DNA from 4 places in the Paenibacillus sp. XP01 genome. Region 2 is predicted to be linked to each of the others. Evidence: riboswitches for the same ligand, from Rfam matches in the RefSeq annotation. Region 2 holds a riboswitch; each other region holds the start of a gene.

Region 1 (5,594 bases), 1.4 Mb from region 2:
GAGCGGCGTCGTCATGCACGACAAGGACCTGCACCGGATTAACGTGTTGATCGGAGAAGAGGAACTGACCTTTGTTCCGTTGATCTGACCATGGGATATTTATCTTTGTTGTGGTGAACACAAAAGGTGATGCTTTCAAATCCGAGCCGGCATCGCTGCGAAACCGCGTCCTGGTTGGATTAAAGGCTTCGCCGTGGTAAGATAATAGTCATGGAAATGCGAGCGGGAGTACGGAAGGATGCCTATAATTTCCGTCCAAAGGGGAGGAAGATGACACATGGTTTTTTCGCAAGAGGAGATCGAAGCGTATTTGGAAAGGCTGGAAGGCTGGGAGCTGGAAGAGGGACGCTGGATTGTACGCAAGTTCGTTTTTTCCAGTTACATGAAGGGGATTGCGTTTGTGGATGAAGTAGCCGCGATCTCGGAGGCGTTCAATCACCATCCTTTCATTACGATCGACTATACGACCGTGACACTGCGATTGACGTCATGGGACGAAGGCGGCATTACTTCGGTCGATATCAAGGAAGCGGAACAGTATAATGAAGCTTTCGAGAAAATGAGCTCGGAATAACTGAAACGGTTATTGCATAACGGCTGGAAATGAGTGAAGCATACATGTCAGAACAGAATCAGATGAGGCCTCATATTGCTGTCGTGGGCAGCTTGAACATGGATCTGGTCGTGAAATCGGATATCATTCCGGAAGAAGGCGAGACCGTGACCGGAGAGGAGCTCCATTACCTGGCCGGGGGCAAAGGAGCGAACCAGGCTGTGGCAGCCGCGCGTCTTGGCGCCGAGACAACGATCATCGGCGCCATCGGCGACGACAGTTTCGGCCAGAGATTGATGGACAGCTTGACCGAAAGCGGGGTAGACGTTGCTCAGGTACGCGTACTGGATGAAATCGGGACCGGTACAGCCTCGATCTGGCTGTCAGGTGGAGATAACCGAATTATCGTCGTTCCTGGGGCGAACGGGAGCGTTGTGCCGGAAATGATGGATGAGGCTGATGCGGCAAAAAGCCTGAAGGAAGCGGCAGCCGTGCTGCTTCAGCTGGAGATTCCGCTGCCTGCGGTGACCCGCGCGGCTCAACTCGCGGCCGAAGGCAGCGCTCTGGTGGTGCTCAACCCGGCTCCCGCAGTGCCGGGTCTGCCTGAGGAGCTCCTGCGGTGCGTCGACGTGATTACGCCGAACCGCAGCGAGCTCGCCGTGCTTACCGGCCGGGACCACCTCCGGCCGGAAGACGTCGATGCGGCGGTCGCAGAGCTCGCCGCATCCCTCGGGGCCGCCGTCGTCACGACGCTCGGCCCCGAGGGGGCTGCCTACGCGGCTGCGCCAGGCGGCCGCGTACAGGCAGGGCAAGCCGGCGCATGCCGTGCGCCCGGCTATGCCGTGAGCGCCGTCGACACGACCGGCGCCGGCGATTGCTTCAACGGCGCGCTGGCGGTAGCCCTGGCGCGCGGCGAAACGCTGGACGCGGCCGTAGGCTTCGCCATGGGCGCGGCAGCGTTGTCGGTGACCAAGCTCGGCGCCCAGTCCGGGATGCCGACGGCGCGCGAGGTAGAGGCATTCCTCGCGGAGCGAGCGTCCAAATAGCCTTCTACAAGGCTTGGCGCTGCAGCAGCCGTGCTGCCTATGGTTTGCAATGGAAAAAGGCTCACGATCCTTCAATAGAGGGCCGTGAGCCTTTCTGCATGTGCACCCCATGCGAAGGGCCATGCTTGCGTATTATTTCTTCTCCGACAACCACATCGCAATGTTGGCGATTTCCTCTTCTTTCAGCTTGCCTTTGAAGGAAGGCATGCCGCCTTTGCCCTTGAGAATGACGGAGTAGATTTTGTCCACGTCGTCCTGGCTTCCGATCTTTTGCAGATTGGGGCCAACGGCGCCTTGAAGCTGATCTCCATGACAGGAGATACAGTTGGCTTTGACGGTCGCCTCCGCTTGGGCAGCGTCCATCGTAACTTCCGGCATGGTGGGTTTGGCCTCCTCAGCCACCTCCTCTTTCCCTGGAAGCGTAAACATTAACACGATTGCCAACGCGCATGCTGCAAAAAATATTCCGCTCATGATCCATTTGTGCATCCCTTAAGTCCCCCTCCAGAATGAAAGATCATCTTACTCCAACTGTCCATCTCATTATACCGGAACCGGGTGGGACAGCATAGCATTTTGTGGAAATTATCATAACCAATTACACCTTTGCAGGATTTGCGATGCTGGTTCACATATCATTCAATTCAACCGACTAATAGAGAGGCGGCCGTCCGGTAGAATTAAAAGCCTTCATAAACCATGCAGTGAAAAAGCTTCATTCCTTCCGGCGTCATTCGTTCATAGGTGTCGTGAATCGCAAATCCTGCCCTTTGATACACCCGAATGGCCCGATGATTCCAGGTCAGCACCTCCAGATCGATTTCATTTTCAGGATTGCGGCGCCGGGCCTCCTGGACGATGGCTGCCACGAACTCCATGCCCTGGCCCTGTCCGCAGCGCTCCGGCCTCATCCCGAGACCAATGCGCGTTACGCCTTCCAGCGGAAAGTATTGCGCGAATCCCGCTAATTCGCCATGCTCCGTGAGGACGGCGACATATTGTTCTCGTCTTAGCCGATCATCCCCAAATTCGATCTCAAGCGCCTTCATCTGTTCCCAAGGAAGGAACCCATAGATGTTGTACGGGGGATCATATGCCCAACTGCAGATCTGTTCGCCGTGTTCTTCCTGCATCGGAATAACGTTGAATGTGGTTGAACCTTCGTACACCACCGTGCCTCCTTTCCTGATGCGAAACAGGACAAGCTTTGAAAAAAGTGAAACAAAAGTCCTGTCTATTCCGTTATATATATTCATAATACGCCATTCGCCGTTTATATTATAACAGGATGGGTAAAATCATCATAAGGGCACGGACGCATGCAAAAAACCGCTGGGATCATTCCTGCGGAGAATGATGCCAACGGTTTTTGTTCAAGCTTCGTTACAGTATGACGTTGCCTAGCTTGTCCTTAGTCGAGTGCAAGCGTCTCATATGCGTCCGTGCTCATAATGCGTTTGGCGCCGATATAACGGTCAGCCCAATAGTTTTCGCTCAGGGAACTGATAGTTACACCTTTTGATGAAGAAGAATGTGCGAATTTGCCTTCGCCGACAAAGATGCCAACGTGGGAAACGCCTTTACCTGTCGTGTTAAAGAATACCAGATCGCCTGGTCTCATTTCCATGCGGGATACCGAATCGCCCATTTCGTATTGAGCGCTTGATTGACGTGCCAAATCAATGCCCAGCTTGTCGAATACATAACGCGTGAACCCTGAGCAATCGAAACCGCTAAGGGTTGTTCCACCGCTTTTATATGTAGTTCCCATTGCCGAATCAATGACTTCATCCATTTTAGAATCTGCGAATGCGCTTCCTGCCCCAAGCGATAGTGCGAATGTTAGGCTGAGTACAGCTGCGGTGATTTTCTTCTTAAACAAAAGATTTTTCCCCTTCCAACGCCTGCGAGGTTAGCTTAAGGATTCGGTTGAAGGTCCCCTATGATCCCTCTGTAGCAAGATCAATTCACCCATAACTGGTTCCCCCGCTTCCCAGGTGCCAGGAATTTGGCTTATCATGATGTGCACCTGTGAAATCAATATGACAATTTTAAGTAGTTACAATTATGAAGTTAAAGATTACAAAGTTGTTACTAAAAGATCACTGGGAATATTGTAACAGAGGTGTACCTGTTTGGCAACGTTTAACAGCAAATTTAGCAAAAAAATCCCCGACCTTAGACGGGGAAAGGTCGGGGATTGCTGATTTTAAAGCGTTTTTATAAATAAAAGTTAACATGGAGATGGTAACAAATTTGCTCGCCAACCCCTGACTTAATGTTTGGCGAGCTTGGATTGCCAAAGGCGAAAATGTGCGCATATTTTCCACAGGCTGAGGATGCAGCGTGCAAGCGGATAGGTTTGCTGCAGGATCAGTCCGGCAAGACCGGTCAACCACCAGGAGAACGAGGTGAATGCGCCGAAGAGGAGCAGGTGGAAAACACCGAGAATAAGGGCAATGCCCGTCACGGTCATAATGCTCCGGAGCGCGATCCACAGCGCGTGGAACGCGCTTTTTATCGGTTCATGGCTTTCTGGAGCCGAGACCCCGAACTGCATGTACAACAAGGCATGATGCACGATCCAGCCATAGACGATCCAGCCGGCGATATAAGGAATCCCGGGCATCAGCAGGGCGAGTGAATGGAACCCGTCCATCAGAATGGCATACAGCTTTGGCAGAAGCCAGTAGCCGGGCAACAAGATGAGCAAGGTTCGGGTCGTTTGCAGGAGCAGGATCGGCTTCCAAAGCTGGCGAATGCCTTTCACAAACGGGATACGTTCATCCGTTTGCTCGAAATGCTGCAGCGAGTACATCAGGCCGGCATGGATCAGGGGGCTGATTAGCATCCGCAAGAGCAGCATGGCCCCCAGAATCCAAAGGTATCGATGTACTTCCGGATGGGCAGACAGGCTGAGCTGGCTTTCCATTTTGAACAATAATGTGCTGAGTTCGCCCGCTTCAGGCTCGGGATAGCGCCGCAGGAGCGGCACGACTGCCGACTGTACCATCCGGAACAGGAAGTAACCCCAGACCAATTGATACAAGAATAAAAGCGCGGCAATGAACATGTGCTGGCGGACGAGAAACCAGCCTTCGCGTATTTTAGCTTTCACTGTTTCCACCTCACCATGTCAGACCTCCGAAAATGGCTTCTATTAGTTTGGTTGCGCCCAGGCTCCAGCGGAATTGGACGGGCTCATCCAGGCCGGCTTTTAAAAAATTGTTCATATGCCGGTTCTCCAGCACCATGCTGTACAGCGGATCGGTCATGGCCCAGGAGACGGGAGAAGAATAAGTGAGACGGTAAGTAATCCGCTCTTCCCGTCCATCCCATTGCTTGTTCACGACGTGGCCGTCTTCAAACACGATCCGAACGGGCACGCCCTTGTAATCACTGCCTTTTTTCTGGACCGTGATAGACGATTCATACCAGGTGTTACCTTCCTTTTGCACGGGTTTCACCGAGATTTTTTCAACCGCGAAGTCGGCCATGCCGCTGCCGTATACGTACTGGTTGAAATATTCGGACCACGAGGCTCGCGTGACCTGTTCCACCACCCTCTGAAAATCCGTGGAGGAAGGATGTTTGAACCGGTACTTTTTGACGTAGGTCGAAAGAATGCGTTCCATCGTTTTGGCGCCGACCTGCTGTTCGATGCCGAGAAGCACGAGTTTGCCGCGCGTATACACGTTGGAGGCGTAGTCATTCTGCGAATCGAACTTCCACGACTCTTGCGTAAGCGGGGCAGGGGAGGTAATGAGACCAGCTTGTACAGGCAGGTTGGGAATAAGGCCGTATTCCAGTTCCATCACCTTATCCTCGGCATAGGAGGTGAAGCCCTCATCCAACCAAGCCTCCTCGAATTCGTTGCTTGCGACCATACCGTAAAAATACTGATGCCCAATCTCGTGCACAACGGTGCGTTCCAGATCATAACCCGGGGACGTATCGTCCGCGCCAAACGCTGTAACGAGCGTTGGATACTCCAT
Region 2 (5,594 bases):
CATCGGTAGAGGAAGCGCTGACCAGTGCCCATTCCTGGTCAAGGTCTGCGGCCAGGCGTGCAGACAGTTGTTGGCTTGCATCGCCGTCCAGGGCAAGAGTTCTGGCGGCTTCGGTTATGCACGCGCTCATGGCTGAGTGGAGATAACCTTGTACAGCGTCCTCGACGGGAATGCCGAGGTGGTGATTGACCCATGCGTGGACTGTCGAGAGGCAGCCGACGGATTCGTATTTGGCTAAAGTGTCTTCAAGCGGAGAAAAATCAATCCATGGATGGAGGGCGTGTGCGAGTTTGATCAGCCTTTTGCCCATGGAGCTCGCTTGCTCTCGTTGGTTGGCAGGGGTGCGCTGTACATGTACGAGTTTGTCGATTAGTGCCAGCCGCCAGGTGTCGTTTTGGTCGGCGGCACTATAGATGCCTTTGATGGCCATCCCTTCAAGGCGGGTGATGCTGGGATGCATCTGACAACGCATGAACGATTCGAGATCAGCGGCATTGCGAATGTTCCCATCCTGGATGTGCGTATCCATGCCGAAGAAATGGGTGAAGCCTCCGACCTGGATAGAGGAATCAAGCAGTTTGACATAATCGAGCAGCTTATTTCCTCGGTTCACCATTTTCGCCTCCTATGTTCGTTTTGTGTAATATAATATGACTTTGTTGCAGGTTTTAAATCACTTATATCGGTAAAAATCCGAATTATATGATATATATATTTACACAAATGTCTGCGTTTTGTCAATGGTAAGCTGTATTTTTGATTTGTGAAATAAAATATGTTATTTTATTATCCTTACCGTGTTAATATTATGTTATGTAATTGTTCGGAATTGCTTCAGAACCGAAAATAAAATGATGGCGAAATGTTCAAATCAGATACCATCTTATGCAATATGATGTTGGAAAATGACGATACATTCGGCACCAAAATTTAATGTTAAAAATAGCTTTACTTTTCCTTTGAAACCCTGTATAATCATTTTTGTTGCCGCTAATACGACATGCGGTCGTGGTGGAATGGCAGACACGCTATCTTGAGGGGGTAGTGGGCGTACGCCCGTGGAGGTTCGAGTCCTCTCGACCGCATTATAATGAAGTAGAACAAAAGAAGCATTCCGATCATCGGAATGCTTCTTTTTTTTGTTTTCTGCAAAAAGGCATAAAAAAGCCGTGCTGCATCACCGATTTTTCGAAAAGCCTTTCCGGGCTGCAACACGGTTCTTCAAGGGGATGACCTTATGAAAAATGAATGCATCGTGACATCAATCCATCTCTGTTGAAATGTTGTTATTGATGCAGCAGCTCCGCAATATCGGCTTCAATCTGATCAGGCGTCGTTTGGGGAGCATAACGTTTGAGCACGCGGCCGTCCCGGTCGACCAGAAATTTAGTGAAATTCCATTTGATGGCCTTCGATCCTAGCAGGCCTGGCGCTTCTTTGGTCAAATGCTGAAAAAGAGGGTGGGCGCTGCTGCCGTTCACGTCGATCTTCTCGAACATCGGGAAGCTGACGCCATAGTTCATCTGGCAAAATTCGGCGATGTCGTCGGAAGAGCCCTTTTCCTGAGCGAACTGGTTGCTTGGAAACCCCAATACTTCGAAATCGCTGTTCTGGAACTTGTCATACAGCTTTTGCAAGCCTTCGTATTGCGGGGTTAGGCCGCATTTGCTCGCAGTGTTGACGATCAGCAGGACCTTGTTGCGGTATTGGGACATTTCGACTTCCTGGCCACGAAGCGTGTTCACTTTGTAATCGTAGATGGACATAATATTCGCCTCCAAATGAGTAGTATCGATGCGGTGATCTTTTTATATCTCTATTATATTTGATGCAATTAATTAATGCAAAATTATAATTGGAATCATTTGGGATGCCAGTGTCTTGTTTCTTCCTTTCCGTTATCATGTGGAATTTCTACCAGAGCGAGAATTAGATAGTTTAAACGAGAAAGGTGGAGATTAGTATATATGTAAGCGATCTCATTAAAGCAAAGTGCCATAAATCTGCCTTTTCGGAGAGCTGCACCGACTTTACACCGACTTGTCAGGGGTGTATGATTCATATCGATAACATGAACGATGTTTTTAATCGCTGAGTTTCCGTTCCGGTCGGAATGGAAAACGGGGGAACCAATCGGATGCGATGCATCTATGGGGTGAATTTTCCGGCTATGCCGGAAATAGGGCGACTCTCGCGCCCGAATCCGTCAGCTAACCTCGTAAGCGTTAAAGGGAGAGGCAACAAGCCGTACGTTATTCATGGCGAATGTTATTTGTCATGGATTGAAGAAGCGTTCGGGCGGCCTTGGTCCCCCACGCTTCTTTTTTGTTGTCTTTTCACGTCAGAGGGAGGAACGAATAATGGATAACGAGATGGTTTTGGTCACGGCCCCGAATGAAGCAGGGCGCAAATTTGTGAAGCTGTTGATGTACAAAAAGGTACCTTTTGCCGTGCTGACGAACAGTGCGGGCGAAGAACGCAAATTGCGGCGGATCGGCGTAGAGAACGTCATTCGCATGAATACGGCATCGGCGCAAAAGTGGTTTCTGCCGCAGGGAAATGTGGGCAATGTTTTTATTTTTGAGAACAGCCTTAATCTCACCTGCCGTTATCTGCAAATCTGCAGATCGTGGACATCCAAGACGTTGTGCGTCATTACGGAACAGAGCCATCCCAAAGGCATTTATCGCGGTATGGGTGCCGATCGGATCGTGTATTCGATGAATGGAGAGGTCGGATTTCTGCTCAACGGATAAGGGCGGGCTGTTGGTGATTGATCCGATGTTAGGCGGCTGTTATAATTAGCTTAATTATATGTGTGAAAAACCAAGAAGACTCTTTCTGGATACGGGTCTTCTTTTTTTAATGTTGGAAGACGGGCCTGAAAACAGCGACCTTTTGAAGGGTAAAAGATTCGCCGGATGAGGCTCGCGTTGATGATTGGGAGGATGCGTTCAAGGTGAGCAAGGAGGAGTAACGTGCCGGATATTGGTGGTATCAAATGGTTGTTTTTTGATGTTGGGGATACGTTGGTGGATGAGTGGGAGCCGGTGGACGACATCATCGGCCAGTTTGTGCGGGAAGCCCGAATGCTCGGGTATCATGTGAACATCGAAAAGGTGCGCGAGATCTTTGTCGAATGTTACAGCAAGTACGAGCAGTGGCCGATGCGGGTAGCTATTCGTACCTTGATCGATCATGAGGAGCACCGGGCACGGATTCAGGAAAAACTGAAGTTCCGGAAGGAGCTTGAGCATCCTTTTGCTGCTGCGGAGCGTGTGCTGCATGCGTTATCCGGCCGTTATCGGATCGGCATCATTGCCAATCAAAGCCTGGGCACGGAAGAGCGGCTTGAAAGGTATGGCTTGCGCAAATACGTGGACGTCCTGGCATGCTCGGCAGAAGAGGGCGTATCCAAACCGGATCCCGGATTATACGCGGTAGCGTTGAAGCAGGCGGAATGCGAGCCTGATGAGGCTGTTATGATTGGGGACCGAATCGATAACGACATCGTTCCGGCAAGCAAACTGGGCATGCGCACTGTACGCATATTGCAAGGTTACGGAAGGTTTCAGCCTGAACGCTCGGCGGACGAGCAGCCGGACTGGACGGTTGAATCGCTGGAGCAGCTGCTGCCGCTGTTTTTGCCTGGCGAGGATTAGGTTTCATTAATAGTTACATTATAATGCTGTGTTCATCCTCCGTTTCATCGAAGAAAAGGCTGATCGTGCAGGCACTCCGGTGCTTGCGACGATCAGCCTTATTTTTTTAGAGGAGTGCGAAAGTCTGGATAATGAGGTACACGTTCAGGACGACGATGATACCAGCAATAAACCAGGATGCTATTTTCAGCCATGGTTTGTTGGCAAACTCGCCCATGCTTTTTTTATCGCTCGTAAACATGACCAGCGGGATGACGGCAAACGGCAGCTGCAAAGACAAAATGACCTGGCTCAGAATGAGCAGTTCCTCGGTACCGTGTTCGCCGGCAATGGCGGTAACGATGACGGCCGGGATGATGGCAATAAGCCGTGTAACCAGCCTGCGCAGCCAGGCGGGAATCCGGATGTTCAGGAAACCTTCCATGACGATCTGTCCGGACAGGGTTCCTGTCAGCGTGGAATTCTGGCCGGAAGCAAGCAGGGCAACGCCGAACAGAACGCTTGCGATCGTTGTGCCCAGCAGCGGCGTCAGCAGGTGATAGGCATCGGCGATTTCGGCGACCTGCGTCATGCCTGCACTGTGGAAAACGGCCGCCGACACGATCAAAATGGCGGCATTGATGAACAGGGCCAGCGTCAAAGCGATCGTGGAATCCATGGTGGAGTAACGGATCGCTTCTCTTTTGCCACGGGATGTCTGCTCGATCTGGCGGGTCTGTACGATGGACGAATGCAGATACAGGTTATGGGGCATAACGGTAGCCCCGATGATGCCGATCGCGATGTATAACATGGCTGGGTTTTGCAAAATTTCCGCGCTGGGTACAAAGCCGTGCAGCACTCCGCCCATGTCCGGTTTGGCGAGAAACAGATCGATGCCGAAACAGAGGGCAATGGTGGCCATCAGCACGATGACGAGCGTTTCAAGGGCCCGAAAACCTTTGTTTTGCAAAAGCAGGACCAGCAGCACGTCCACTACGGTAATGATGACGCCATACAGCATTGGAATGTTAAACAACAGTTTCAGGGCGATGGCCGACCCGATCACCTCGGCGAGATCGGTTGCAGCGATCGCGAGTTCGCATAACAACCACAGCATGATGACTACAGGCATGCTGAACCGTTCGCGGCAAGCCTGGGCAAGGTCGCGTCCGGTAACGATGCCGAGTTTGCCTGCGAGTGCTTGCAGCACAACCGCCATCAGATTCGAAATGAGGATTACCGACAGGAGCGTATACCCGAATTGCGAGCCTCCCGATATGTCGGTCGCCCAGTTGCCGGGGTCCATATATCCGACGGCAACCATGTAACCCGGGCCGACGAAGGCGAGGAATTTTTTCCACCAGGCCGCGTTTTTGGGCACTCTCATGGAACTATGGGCTTCCCCGAGGGAAGGCATCGCGCCTGCTGCTGCAAGCTGTTCGGCTGAGGAGGTGTGGAATGGATTTCTTTTGCTCATGGAATCATCACCTGACTTTTAATGGATTTAATAACGATTATCTATAGTTTCGATGAAATGAAGGTTTGGAATGACGAGAAGCTTATGTCCGAAAAGATATGTCGTTGTTTACATTGTACACCCTCAAATATTTTTGTCTAGTGCAACTTTTATGTAAAAGGACAATTTTTCTGAAGTGGCGCCAAACAAAAAAGAATGGATAGGAATAGTTGGCGGCTTGCAAAGAAGGGGGCGGTGTTTCAGACGATAGGTTAACCCATTCGATGCTGTCAGAACCGAAATAGCGGTGAATAACGTTTCAAAACGACTCAGCGGTTTAATTGGAACATAAGCGATAATACTAACCATATTAAAGGAGAGATCATCGATGCAGGCTTTATATACGGCAACGGCAACAGTTAAAGGCGGACGCACGGGTTCGGTAGCTTCTTCGGACGGAGTGCTCAAACATGAGCTCGCCATGCCTAAGGAAC
Region 3 (5,594 bases), 2.7 Mb from region 2:
AAATCCTTATATTTTGTAAACAAGGAATCCACGAACATCAATATAAAGAGCAGCACTGAGCCTGAAAGCGTCCAGACCAACATCGCCAAAATGTTCAAATCCATTTACACAGCCTCCAAAGTTCAACATAACCCACATTTAAAAGCGAAGAAGAAACCATGTTTCTTCTCCGCCAGATGGGTACACACACTCTCGCTCGTTCGAATCTTATTTTTCGTACTGTTTCAATAAAGCGGCAAGTTCATCTTCAACCGCTTGATCTTTGCCCAGTTTTTCGAACTCCTCATCGAGCGATTTGCCTTTGGATGACATTTCATTGCTGGCTTCGGCTTGAGCTTCCATTTGCAGCATTTTTTCTTCCATGCGCTTCATGCCGGCGCTCGCCGTATCGGAACTGAACCCGTTAAGAGCCTTGTTGATTTCGGTTTGCGCCTTGGCTGCGTTGTAACGAGCAACGAGGGTTTCGCGTTTGTTTTTCATCTGTGTCAGCTGTTTGCGCATCTCATCCAGTTTGCCGCGCAGATTGTCGGCTGCCGCCTTGTTCTGGTCGTAGCTGACTTTGTATTCGGCCATTTTTTCTTCAGCGGCTTTTTTCTCTTCAAGCGCCCGCCGGGCCAGGTCTACGTTCTGGGCGCGTGCAGCGGTATGAGCTTGTTCCTCGCGTTTTTTTACGAGCGCTTCCTGTTCTTCATAAAGCTGTTTGAATTTTTTCTCGATGGCGATCTGGGCTGCAACGGCTTTCTCCGCATCCTCCAGATCCTCTTGCATGTCCCGGATATATTGGTCCGTCATTTTGATTGGATCTTCTGCCTTGTCGATAATAGCGTTAATGTTTGACATCGTTAAATCACGCAATCGTTTGAAAATGGACATTTAATTTTCCTCCTAGTCGATAATACAACCCTGTATATAATTATACATACGTCGCAATCGTCTGTCCGTTTCAATTTTCAATCAAAAATTTGTGAACCCCCGTTATAGGAATGAACGGCATCGTTCACCAAACCATTCGTATGTTCGGACGGGTTTAAATGTTCATCAAGCAGCCTTTCCGCAGTCTGCACAATTTCGTCGATTTGCATGCGCGTAATGCCATTGTAATGAATGCCCATAATGACGGTTACGGTCGTTCTGAGATGCTGCGCCGCTTTACGGGCAAGACGCTCGCACAGTTCCTGTTCCTTATGCCCCGGAATGTGCATGACCGAACCGTTAATGCGTTCCCCATCCGGATAATATGTGGCGACTGCACCGATATGCGCTTTTCCTCCTGTCACCAATAATACGCGGTCATCCCCGGTTTGAATTGCTTGAAGCTTCATCGTTTTCAAATCGAACTCATTCATCTGCGTCCACCCAACCTTCATGTTTTATGTATTTTCTGGAATTATGAGCCTCATTCGTCGCAAAGACAATGAAACACTTCACATCCCGCATAAACCATTGCGATCCCGGGAATACCAAAAAAGAACGCATTCTTGAAAGGAGGCTGCTGTCATGCGTGTTCGCCTCAACGTGGCCATTGGGATCGTCTGCATGCTGCTTTGCGTTAGTTTCTCTCCCTTACGACCTGCTGAGGCAATGGGAAATCATTCGGTTCCTGAAAGGGAGTCCAAGGAAACCATCCATTCATCGGAGGAAGAACAGCTGACTCTGGGACAGCTTCGGCGAAAATATGCAGATACTTTCAAGACCAACGGTCCGTCGACCAAACGGGTCGCTTTAACTTTTGACGATGTGCCTGATCCTCGATTCACGCCTCAAGTGTTGGATGTTTTAAAAGAACATCATGTACGGGCTACTTTTTTCATCGTAGGCAACCGTGCTGAGAAACATCCTGACCTGGTTAAACGCATCGTGAAAGAAGGGCATGTCGTCGGCAATCACAGTTACAATCACCCCCAATTCAGCAAATTGTCCATGAGCGCATTCCGCAAACAGATTTTGCGAACCGGGGAAATCATACAGAGACTGACAGGATATACTCCAAAAATGATTCGTCCTCCGTACGGGGATATTAATGAAGAGCAGCTCAAATGGGCAGCCAGGAACCACTACAGCATCGTAAACTGGAACGTGGATTCATTGGATTGGAAGGGCATCCCCAAAGAAAAGGTCAAAGAAAACATATTATCTGCCGTCAAACCCGGCTCCATTATTCTTCAACATGCCGGTGGCGGCGTCGGGGCCAATCTCAGCGGGTCGGTAGAGGCATTGCCGGAGGTGATCACGGAGCTGCAAAAAAGAGGATACAAATTGGTCACTTTAGATGAAATGCTGCAAATGCCCAAAAACAGAAAAACCGTAAAATGACCGGATGCAAAAAGGTGTTCGCTTCACTCACGCTTCGTGATTGAACGAACACCATCGTCGATTTATTTCAAAATAAAGAGTTTCACGTCCTGAAACCCGAATGAACTTACGGATTGTTTGCTTCCGGGGATGAAAATATCAATGCGGTTTCCTTTGATGGCAGAACCCGTATCACGCGCCGTAGCCACAAAAGCCTGTTTAGGCAATCCCGGATGGCTGTGTCCAGTCACCAACACTTTGGTTCCGAGCGGGATGATCTTAGGATCTACCGCGATGGTACCGAGCTCAAGGTCGTTGCCGAAATAATCAACAGATCCCCACTTCCCGTTCTCGGAAGGGTCCGCCGAATACCCTGTAGCGACAACGTTCAATGTCTTGCTGTAATCAAACGTCTTGCCCCACGCCTCTACGACTTTGTCTTCATTGTTTACGTCCAGACTGGCAGCAGTTACTGCATTGGCCTGAACTTTCGATGCTGAAGCTGCAGCGGATGCGGTGCTTGTTTTGCCCGGAATGTTGATTTTCACCCCGTCATAGATATTGTACGCGGAGATGCCCGTATTGGCCTTCATCAACGTGTCGAGAGCAATGTTGTATTTCTTGGAAAGCGTATAAAAGGTATCTCCTTCTTTGGCCACATGGACGGAATCTGCGTGAGCCGGGACAGCCTGGATCAATACGGCTGCTGCTAACATGGCTGTTGCGGTTTTGACGATGCGTTTCATCGAATTAAGTCTACCTCCCTTATTATGCCTGCGAAGTTAGTTGTCGGATTCGGATGGAGGAGACCACCCTATAGGTATAGATTTACACGTATTGCTTATGTACGCCCTAATTCACCCCAAGCAGCTGCAAGGATGCGACTGCCCCTCTACTGCATCATTACTTCCCCCGCACCTTCCGTTAAGAAAGTTTCGGCACGACTAATATATCACAATATTGTAACCATGGTGCCTAGTAATTGTTACCAATCTGCGATCGCTTCCCCTTGTAATTCAGCGTATGTCCATTGTTTCATGGGAATCCGGGGTTTCGAATGGTCGCTCGTTCCCGCATAGATGGTAACAGAAAAGTTACTTTTTCAATCCATAGCGCACCAATCCAAGCAAAAAACCATGCCTCCTTAAACAGCAGGCATGGTTTATCTTGATACTCCAATGATCGGCTAAAGCACCTTTGCCAAAAAATCGCGGGTACGTGCATGTTTGGGTGCACCGAACACTTCTGAAGGCGTTCCGTCTTCTACGATCACTCCGCCGTCCATGAACAAAATGCGATCCCCAACTTCGCGGGCAAAGCCCATCTCATGGGTTACGATGACCATGGTCATGCCGCCTTCGGCAAGTCGTTTCATGACATCCAGCACCTCGCCGACCATTTCCGGATCAAGCGCGGAGGTCGGCTCATCGAACAGCATAACGTGCGGCTGCATGGCGAGCGCCCGGGCAATGGCGATACGCTGCTTCTGTCCGCCTGACAATTGGCTTGGATAAGCATTCTTTTTGTCGTAAAGGCCCACCGTTCTCAGCAAATCCTCCGCGATCTTGTTTGCTTCCTGAACGGATTGTTTCTTCACCTTGATCGGGGCGATTGTCACGTTCTGCAGCACCGTTTTGTGCGGAAACAGATTAAAATGCTGGAAGACCATGCCCATTTTTTCACGGGTTGCGTTAATGTTGTGTTTAGGGTCGGTGATGGATACCCCTTCAAAATTGATTTCGCCTGAAGTCGGTTGCTCCAGCAGGTTCAAGCAGCGCAAAAACGTACTTTTCCCCGAGCCCGAAGGTCCGATGACCACCACGACTTCTCCTTTTCCGATCGTTACATCAATGCCTTTCAGCACTTCGTTTTTTCCGTAAGATTTATGCAGTTGTTTAACGTCGATCACTTGCACTCAACTTCCTTTCCAGTCGTCCCAACAGCTTGGACAAAATGAATGTCAGCACGAAGTATATGGCTGCGGCGATCAGGAATGGATTCAAGCCCTGATACGTAATGTTTTTGACCACGCTGGCCTGATACATGATATCGACCATACCGATCACCGAAATGATGGACGATTCCTTGATAATGGTAACGAACTCGTTACCGATCGCCGGAAGGACCGCTTTGAAGGCCTGCGGCAGGACAATAAAGCGCATCGCTGCAGCTTTGCCCATCCCCAAAGACCGAGCCGCTTCCATCTGTCCGCGGTCCACGCCTTGAATACCTGCGCGGAAGATTTCCGCCAAGTAAGCACCGCTGTTGATGGACAACGTAATAATCCCTGCCTGAAGCGGCGAGAAGTTAATGCTAAAGGTCAAAGCCAGGCCGTAATAAATGATCATCAACTGGACCAGCATCGGGGTTCCACGGATCAATTCGACGTATGCCGTACCGATCCAGCGCAGGATGGCTGCGTCATGGAGACGGAACCAACAGATGATCAGACCGATGATGACACCGAAAATGACGCCAAGCGCAGACAACAGCAAGGTATAGCCCACACCTGTTGCATAAAAGCTTTTGTATTGCCAGAACACTTCCAGAATATTCGGTGTTTTGGTTTCTTTTCCCGCCATCATTTGGCTCGCTTCGGTAACCATCTGAGGGATTTTGTTTTCGCTTTTCAGTCGGGCAAGCGTTGCGTTTACGGCGTTCAGCAGTTCCGTGTTTCCTTTGCGGATACCGATGGCGGCCTCTGCTTCTTCTTCGTCCGGCACTGCAGGCGCAAGCACGATGTTGTCATCCAGGTATCCGACGGCAACGGTGTCCTCCAGAATGGCTGCGTCGATACGATTGGTCTCCAATTGCAGCACAATATCGGAAATCTTGTCCAATGCAGTCAGCTTAGCACCGGCAATCTTCTGACCGATCTCTTCTTGAATAGAGCCTTTCTGCACGCCGATCTTCTGGTTCTCCAGCTCGGCCATCGTCGGGAACTTGTCCTTGTCCTCAGCGCGTACGACGATGACTTGCTTCGATTTGTAGTAGGTTTCCGAGAAGTCGATGCTTCTTCTGCGTTCATCGGTCGGGGTCATGCCCGAGATGACCATGTCGACGCGACCGCTCTGCAATGCGGGCAGAAGCCCGTCAAAGCCCATATCCTCTATGACAAGTTCTGCACCCATGTCGGCTGCAATCGCTTTGGCGATCGCGATATCGAAACCGACAATTTGGTCCTTGCCGTCAATCACTTTATGAAATTCGTACGGCGCGAAATCGGCACTTGTGCCGAGCACCAGCTTTTTGCCCTCTGAAATGCCCGTCGTGCCCGCGGCCATGGCCGTTGGAACAGCCAT
Region 4 (5,594 bases), 1.5 Mb from region 2:
ATTGCCGATTCATGCACATAATGGCCCTCGGCCGGCACGCGGAGCTGTTCGTACAGATTCATGCTTTTTTTCAGATAATTGGGGTCGCCGTCCAGATGCAGCACCTTACCCGGCATTTCAAAGTAGGCGGGCTCTTGGGCAGACCACTCTTGAAGCAGGCCTTCCCGGTTTCGTTCAGCCTGGTCCATCCGATTTTGCTGCAGACGCGTGAGCGTCTGGTGTGCTTTCACATGTGCGCGTCTCGATTTGTCACTCTGCGCCTCTTGAGTCACCTGTATCAAATCGTCTAGCGGGGAATCGGCCAGCAACCGGAATTCGGTTCCCTTGATGATCGCTTTATCCAGTTGAAGGACCTCTACCCGAAAAGTTACGTCTCCGCCATATGATCTTCGAACGACCAGATCTCCGACATTCATCAACATCATCACCTCTACCCCATCGTATGGGCAGGAACCCGGATTGGTTCATCCAAACCGAAAATGTGAAGAACGAACGGGGCTGGGAGCCTTAATCGCGAATGCCTGCTTCCCACATAACGGTACTAAGCGCTGCGTATTCCTGAAGGCTGAGTGTCTCTCCCCGTCTGGAAGGCTGAATTCCCGCCTGTTCAAGCAATTGATCGGCTTGTTCCCGATTTTCCTTGGTGAAAAATCTGGCTTTGAGATTGTTCGATATCGTTTTTCTCCGCTGCGCAAAAGCAGCCTGAACCACTTCGAAAAAGAATGCTTCGTCCGGAACCCGAACAGGAGGCTCATCGCGGACCTTCAGCCGGATGACAGCCGATTCGACATTCGGCTGCGGAATAAAGACAGTATGCGGCACGATGCAAACCAGCTCTGGTTCGCTGTAGTATTGAACCGCAATGCTAAGGCTGCCGTAGTCCTTGGAGCCCGGAGCAGCTGCCATGCGCTCTGCCACTTCCTTTTGAATCATGACCACGATGCGATCTACCGGCAATTTTTCCTCGAGCAGCTTCATCATGATGGGTGTGGTCACGTAATAAGGCAGGTTGGCCACCACGCTTACCTTGTCCACCGAACCAAAATCATTGCGGAACAGCTCCGCCAGATCCAGTTTCAGCACATCTCCATGCTGCACTCTTACGTTGGAATACGGCTCCATAACCTCGTCCAGAATCGGCAGCAGCCGCTGGTCGATCTCTACGGCTGTTACAGTCCCCGCTACGCGAGCCAGGCGTTCTGTCAATGCCCCAATGCCGGGACCGATCTCCAATGCACCCTTGGACTCGTCCAGATCGGCAGCGTCTACGATTTTATTCAAAATATTCTGATCGATCAGAAAATTTTGGCCCAGACTTTTTTTGAAGGAAAATCCGTGTCGAGCGATAATTTCCTTCGTGCGTTTGGGTGTAGCAATTTCCAACCGTTCTTCCATGCCCTTCATGCTCCTCACATTCCTTCACGTTCAATTTTTGCCAGAGCGGCCAGGAACTCCTCCCGGGTAATCTGGAACACGCCCAGCCGCTTGTGAAACTGCTTGCCGTTGCAATAGCCGATACCCAGCAGATTGCCCATCTGCATCCGGCGTTCGGAAGCCCTGGGATGAATGATCAATCCCGCCTCGATCAGATCTTCCCAGTCAATCAGGCTAGGAACCCCTTCATACGATGTGTGAACGCGGGACAACGCCAGACGGATCGCCTCCGGCGAAGCATTCTCCACGCCAATATCGCCCTTGCGGGTAGCATCCGCTTCCGGAATGAACGCATGCTTGCAGCCTGGCACCTTATTCGCAATAATTTTGCGAATGCGCTCTCCGGCATGGTCCGGGTCGGTCAGCACGATGACTCCCCGTCTCTCCTGGGCAAGCGCAATGCGACTCAGGATGCGATCATTGATGGCCGATCCTCCCGTTTCTATCGTGTCGGCTTCCACCGCCCGCCGAATCGCTACCGTATCGTCACGGCCTTCCACCACGATCACTTCTTTTATCATGTTCGATTTCTCCCTTTCTAACGCAAAAAGAAGAGGAGGACCCTCTTCTCTGGCAAACGACGTGAAAAGCATTTGCTCCCACTGTCGCATATTCCGCATGATTCAATCATGCACTATTTTATAGCATTCCCTATTTAAAGTAAAACGATTTTAGTTCAGTTCCGGCTTCACCGGACCGATGACATATACCGTCTTGCCTTTCTTTCTTCCGAAGTTCAGGGCATGCTTCACGCTATCATAATAAACATCGATTTTGTTTCCTTTGATTGCCCCTCCCGTATCCTCTGCGCGACGGAAGCCGAGGCCTTCGATGTAAACCCACCAACCGATCGGAATCACTTTCGGATCCACGGCAATGGTGCGTCCTTCGGTTACCTTCGTACCGGAAGCCGTTTTGGTTCCGATTCCCGGTTCTTCGGCGGAGTACGCCGTCATGGTTACGTTTTTGAGGACTTTGGAATATTTGAACGTCGTGCCCGAAACCGTGATGACCTTGCTGCCCGAAGCAGACTTTTTGGTCGAGCTTGCCGTTGTAGCCGATTTAGTTTTCGAAGTTTGGGCCGATACGGTTTGAACCACAGGCTCTTCCTTGACAACCGGTTTTGCTTTGGTTCCCACCGCAATGACTTTATCCACGCGATTCGTAGTCACCGTCTTGCCGACCATTTTTTTGGAGACCAATTCTCCATCCTGAAATACCTTTTCGATATGCTGCACCAATGTGCCTTCCTTGCCATTCACGATGACTCGATTGTCACCCTTGTACAGGCTCGGGTCAGCCGTTTTGACCACTTTATATGCGATCGGCTGTTCAACGTCGACTGTACGCTTTGTTACCCGCACTACGCGAATTTTCATATCTTTCTTGATCGAAGTATCCAAGGCTGGATAGATTTTGTCTTCATTCCCTACGGTGATGCCTGCCTTTTGAATGGCTTCTTCCACCGATGCATCCGTTGTATACAGAGTCTTGGTGTCTCCGTCTGCCGTAACATTAACTGGAACAGCACGCTCGATGACGATGCGATCGCCATCCGTAATGGACCCGTTCAATGGCATGGATACCTCATCGTGAGGCCCTACCGTGATGGATTGCTCATCCAGCAATTCCTGAAGCAATCCTGTACGAGTCTCAACCTCTTGAGATTTGCCGTCAATCACCAGTGATATTTGTTTTCCGGCCTGACCATAAACGACTAACAAGATCATGATTGTAAGTGCGATTGAGAAAATAGCGATCAACGCAATTTGACGCAAGTTCTCATGCTTCCACCTCAACGCGTAAGACTTACTGGATGATCGTGACTCATGGGTCTCCTCTGGTTGGAATGCGCCCACTTCTCCGTCCTCCTTCATAGCCCCGCCGTCTAAAGTAATGCATGATGTCTTTGACGCGACTATACCGAAATTTTCTACAGAACGGGTCAAAACAACAACCGGCTCTGCACCATGAACCCTTCTTCGCAACATGAGATCAGTCATCCTAAAAAGAACTCTATGATGACCGCATTTCTTTTATTCAAAAACAAAAAAGCCAAAGAAAGAGCTAAGAGGACTCTTTCGTGGCTTCCGAATGATTTTGAATATCGGAAATTCATGCACGAGATTACCTCTCTTTTTCCGCTTGCGAGGTTAGCTGTCGGGTTCGGACGAAAGAGAGCCGCCCTATCTCCGGTCACCCGCTCATGGCGGATACCCTTGAATTCACCCCGAGACCCAAAGAAGAAATCAAATACGGCTTCGCAGTCCATCCGCTGCTTTTGGGTCAGCGAATGACGCGGATCGGGAAATTCACCGATATTCAAGCCCTATTGGTTCCCCCGCTCTCCGTGTTCGGAGACTCAGCGAGACTGGTTCATGAAAGTAAACGCTGCGTTCAAGGAAGAGTCCCTTTTGCTATCCCCCGAACATCTGTCCTTTTTCCACGCAACAATTCACTGAAAAGATGATATCCTGTTTCGATGCATGTTGTAAAGCAGCATTCAACTACGTTTTTCTAAATATTTGGTTAAAATATTGTAATAAACTTCGTTTATTTGGATCAAAAAGCAAATTCACTCCGTCTAGCTCGTTTTTTCACCTGAATTACTCCGATTTTCAACGAATCCCAAAACGTCCCATGGCATTTTTGTTCGTAATTGCCGCAATTTCCTCGACCGATACACCCTTGATTTCGGCAGCTGCCTCAGCCACGAGGCGAACGTGAGCCGTCTCGTTTCTCTTTCCTCGAAATGGATGAGGAGTAAGATAAGGGGAGTCGGTTTCGATATAAAACCGGTCCATCGGCACCTTGGCGAGTACCTCTTTTGGCTGCTTGGCATTTTTAAACGTGATCGGTCCACCGAAGGAAAGGTCAAAGTTCATATCCAGACAAAGTTTTGCCGTTTCCCAGCTCCCCGAAAACGAATGCATCACACCGCCGACCTCTGACGCCTTCTCTTCACGCAAAATTCTCACAATGTCTTCATGCGCGTCCCGGTTATGAATGACAATAGGCATCTTCAGCTCGCGAGCCAATCCGATCTGCTGGCGAAGAACGCGATGCTGAACATCCTTGGGGGAGGTGTCCCAATAGTAGTCAAGCCCGATCTCGCCAATGGCTACGACTTTTTCGTGTTTGCACAAATCAGCGATCCATTCCAGGTCGCCCTCCTGCATGGTGATGGCATCTTGGGGATGCCATCCGACCGCGGCGTAGATAAACTCGTACGTTTCGGCAAGCTTCATGGTGGATGGAATAGTTTCCCGATTAAAACCGACATTAATCATGCGTCCGACGCCAGCGTCGACAGCACGTTGAATGACCTCCTCCCTATCCTCGTCGAATTGCGGCGCATCCAGGTGCGTGTGAGTGTCGAATAACATCATGGTTACATCTCCTTCTCCTTAATGGTCTGTCCGGAAAAAAATAATGAATTACAAAATTATGTCGATCTACATTTACTCTCCATTAAAGCAGATTACTGTATCATAAAAAAAATAAGTGCAGCTTCAAGAAAAATAACGGCGTATATGGGCTGGAAGATGGTGAAGAACGGCATCCACTTTATCCTGCGGATAATACAGATGATGCTTTCCACGCTGTATGCCGCTAATCGAACGAACAATATCGGATACCTCGGATAATTCATGCAATTTATCTTGGCGATCCAGCAGCAAAATCTGTTTCTCCGTCGATTCGTCCGGACGAAACACATCATACGGAAGATCAGTTGGAAAATCAATTTCGACATCGTACTCGGGCTCCAGTCCCACTTCGGCGAAGGCCTTCCGAATGTCATCCATCAACGCTACGTCATGCTGTTCAATCTCTACGTATTTGTACAACCTGCGATCCATGAAGCGTTCGCACAGTTCTCGAAGAATGGCATCGTTCTCCTTACGCCATTGCATAAAGGCGGTCTGGATGAGCGCTTCATCCAATTGCAAATACTCCTTGACCGAGAGCGATCCCTCAAACAGCTGCGGCAGGGGATCCAGCATGAAACGGAAGTTAAAATTCTGCTTCATCAGTTGTTTGGCCCGTTTGAATATTTGCCTAAGAATGATTTCAGAGCTTCGTGTTACCGGATGGAAATAGATCTGCCAGTACATCTGATAACGGGACATCAGGTAATCTTCCACCGCATGCATGCCCGA

The links. Region 2 has a riboswitch for cyclic di-AMP ahead of SNR34_RS06845 (hypothetical protein). Riboswitches for the same ligand answer to the same signal wherever they lie in the genome.
Region 1: linked by a shared signal. The riboswitch ahead of SNR34_RS00525 (C40 family peptidase) and the one ahead of SNR34_RS06845 (hypothetical protein) in region 2 are both predicted to bind cyclic di-AMP.
Region 3: linked by a shared signal. The riboswitch ahead of SNR34_RS18710 (3D domain-containing protein) and the one ahead of SNR34_RS06845 (hypothetical protein) in region 2 are both predicted to bind cyclic di-AMP.
Region 4: linked by a shared signal. The riboswitch ahead of SNR34_RS00145 (resuscitation-promoting factor) and the one ahead of SNR34_RS06845 (hypothetical protein) in region 2 are both predicted to bind cyclic di-AMP.

What each region holds. Positions count from the first base shown of each region.
Region 1 covers NZ_CP139481.1:107,992-113,585, forward strand. The annotation lists gene SNR34_RS00500 (hypothetical protein) at 1-88, shown strand, start outside; gene SNR34_RS00505 (4a-hydroxytetrahydrobiopterin dehydratase) at 278-574, shown strand; gene rbsK (ribokinase) at 619-1,599, shown strand; gene SNR34_RS00515 (c-type cytochrome) at 1,732-2,088, opposite strand; gene SNR34_RS00520 (GNAT family N-acetyltransferase) at 2,280-2,732, opposite strand; gene SNR34_RS00525 (C40 family peptidase) at 3,011-3,481, opposite strand; cyclic di-AMP (ydaO/yuaA leader) riboswitch at 3,486-3,623, opposite strand; gene SNR34_RS00530 (hypothetical protein) at 3,875-4,717, opposite strand; gene SNR34_RS00535 (M1 family metallopeptidase) at 4,728-5,594, opposite strand, start outside.
Region 2 covers NZ_CP139481.1:1,509,856-1,515,449, forward strand. The annotation lists gene SNR34_RS06830 (urease accessory protein UreF) at 1-613, opposite strand, end outside; tRNA gene SNR34_RS06835 (tRNA-Leu) at 1,003-1,085, shown strand; gene SNR34_RS06840 (glutathione peroxidase) at 1,287-1,766, opposite strand; cyclic di-AMP (ydaO/yuaA leader) riboswitch at 2,080-2,240, shown strand; gene SNR34_RS06845 (hypothetical protein) at 2,361-2,756, shown strand; gene SNR34_RS06850 (HAD family hydrolase) at 2,979-3,662, shown strand; gene SNR34_RS06855 (Nramp family divalent metal transporter) at 3,769-5,061, opposite strand; gene SNR34_RS06860 (organic hydroperoxide resistance protein) at 5,489-5,594, shown strand, end outside.
Region 3 covers NZ_CP139481.1:4,164,388-4,169,981, forward strand. The annotation lists gene SNR34_RS18690 (DUF350 domain-containing protein) at 1-104, opposite strand, end outside; gene SNR34_RS18695 (PspA/IM30 family protein) at 208-873, opposite strand; gene lpdD (prenylated flavin chaperone LpdD) at 951-1,367, opposite strand; gene SNR34_RS18705 (polysaccharide deacetylase family protein) at 1,498-2,313, shown strand; gene SNR34_RS18710 (3D domain-containing protein) at 2,376-3,038, opposite strand; cyclic di-AMP (ydaO/yuaA leader) riboswitch at 3,048-3,243, opposite strand; gene SNR34_RS18715 (amino acid ABC transporter ATP-binding protein) at 3,479-4,201, opposite strand; gene SNR34_RS18720 (ABC transporter substrate-binding protein/permease) at 4,188-5,594, opposite strand, start outside.
Region 4 covers NZ_CP139481.1:30,811-36,404, reverse strand. The annotation lists gene yabG (sporulation peptidase YabG) at 1-416, opposite strand, end outside; gene rsmA (16S rRNA (adenine(1518)-N(6)/adenine(1519)-N(6))-dimethyltransferase RsmA) at 508-1,404, opposite strand; gene rnmV (ribonuclease M5) at 1,410-1,955, opposite strand; gene SNR34_RS00145 (resuscitation-promoting factor) at 2,106-3,293, opposite strand; cyclic di-AMP (ydaO/yuaA leader) riboswitch at 3,561-3,812, opposite strand; gene SNR34_RS00140 (TatD family hydrolase) at 4,053-4,823, opposite strand; gene SNR34_RS00135 (HD domain-containing protein) at 4,947-5,594, opposite strand, start outside.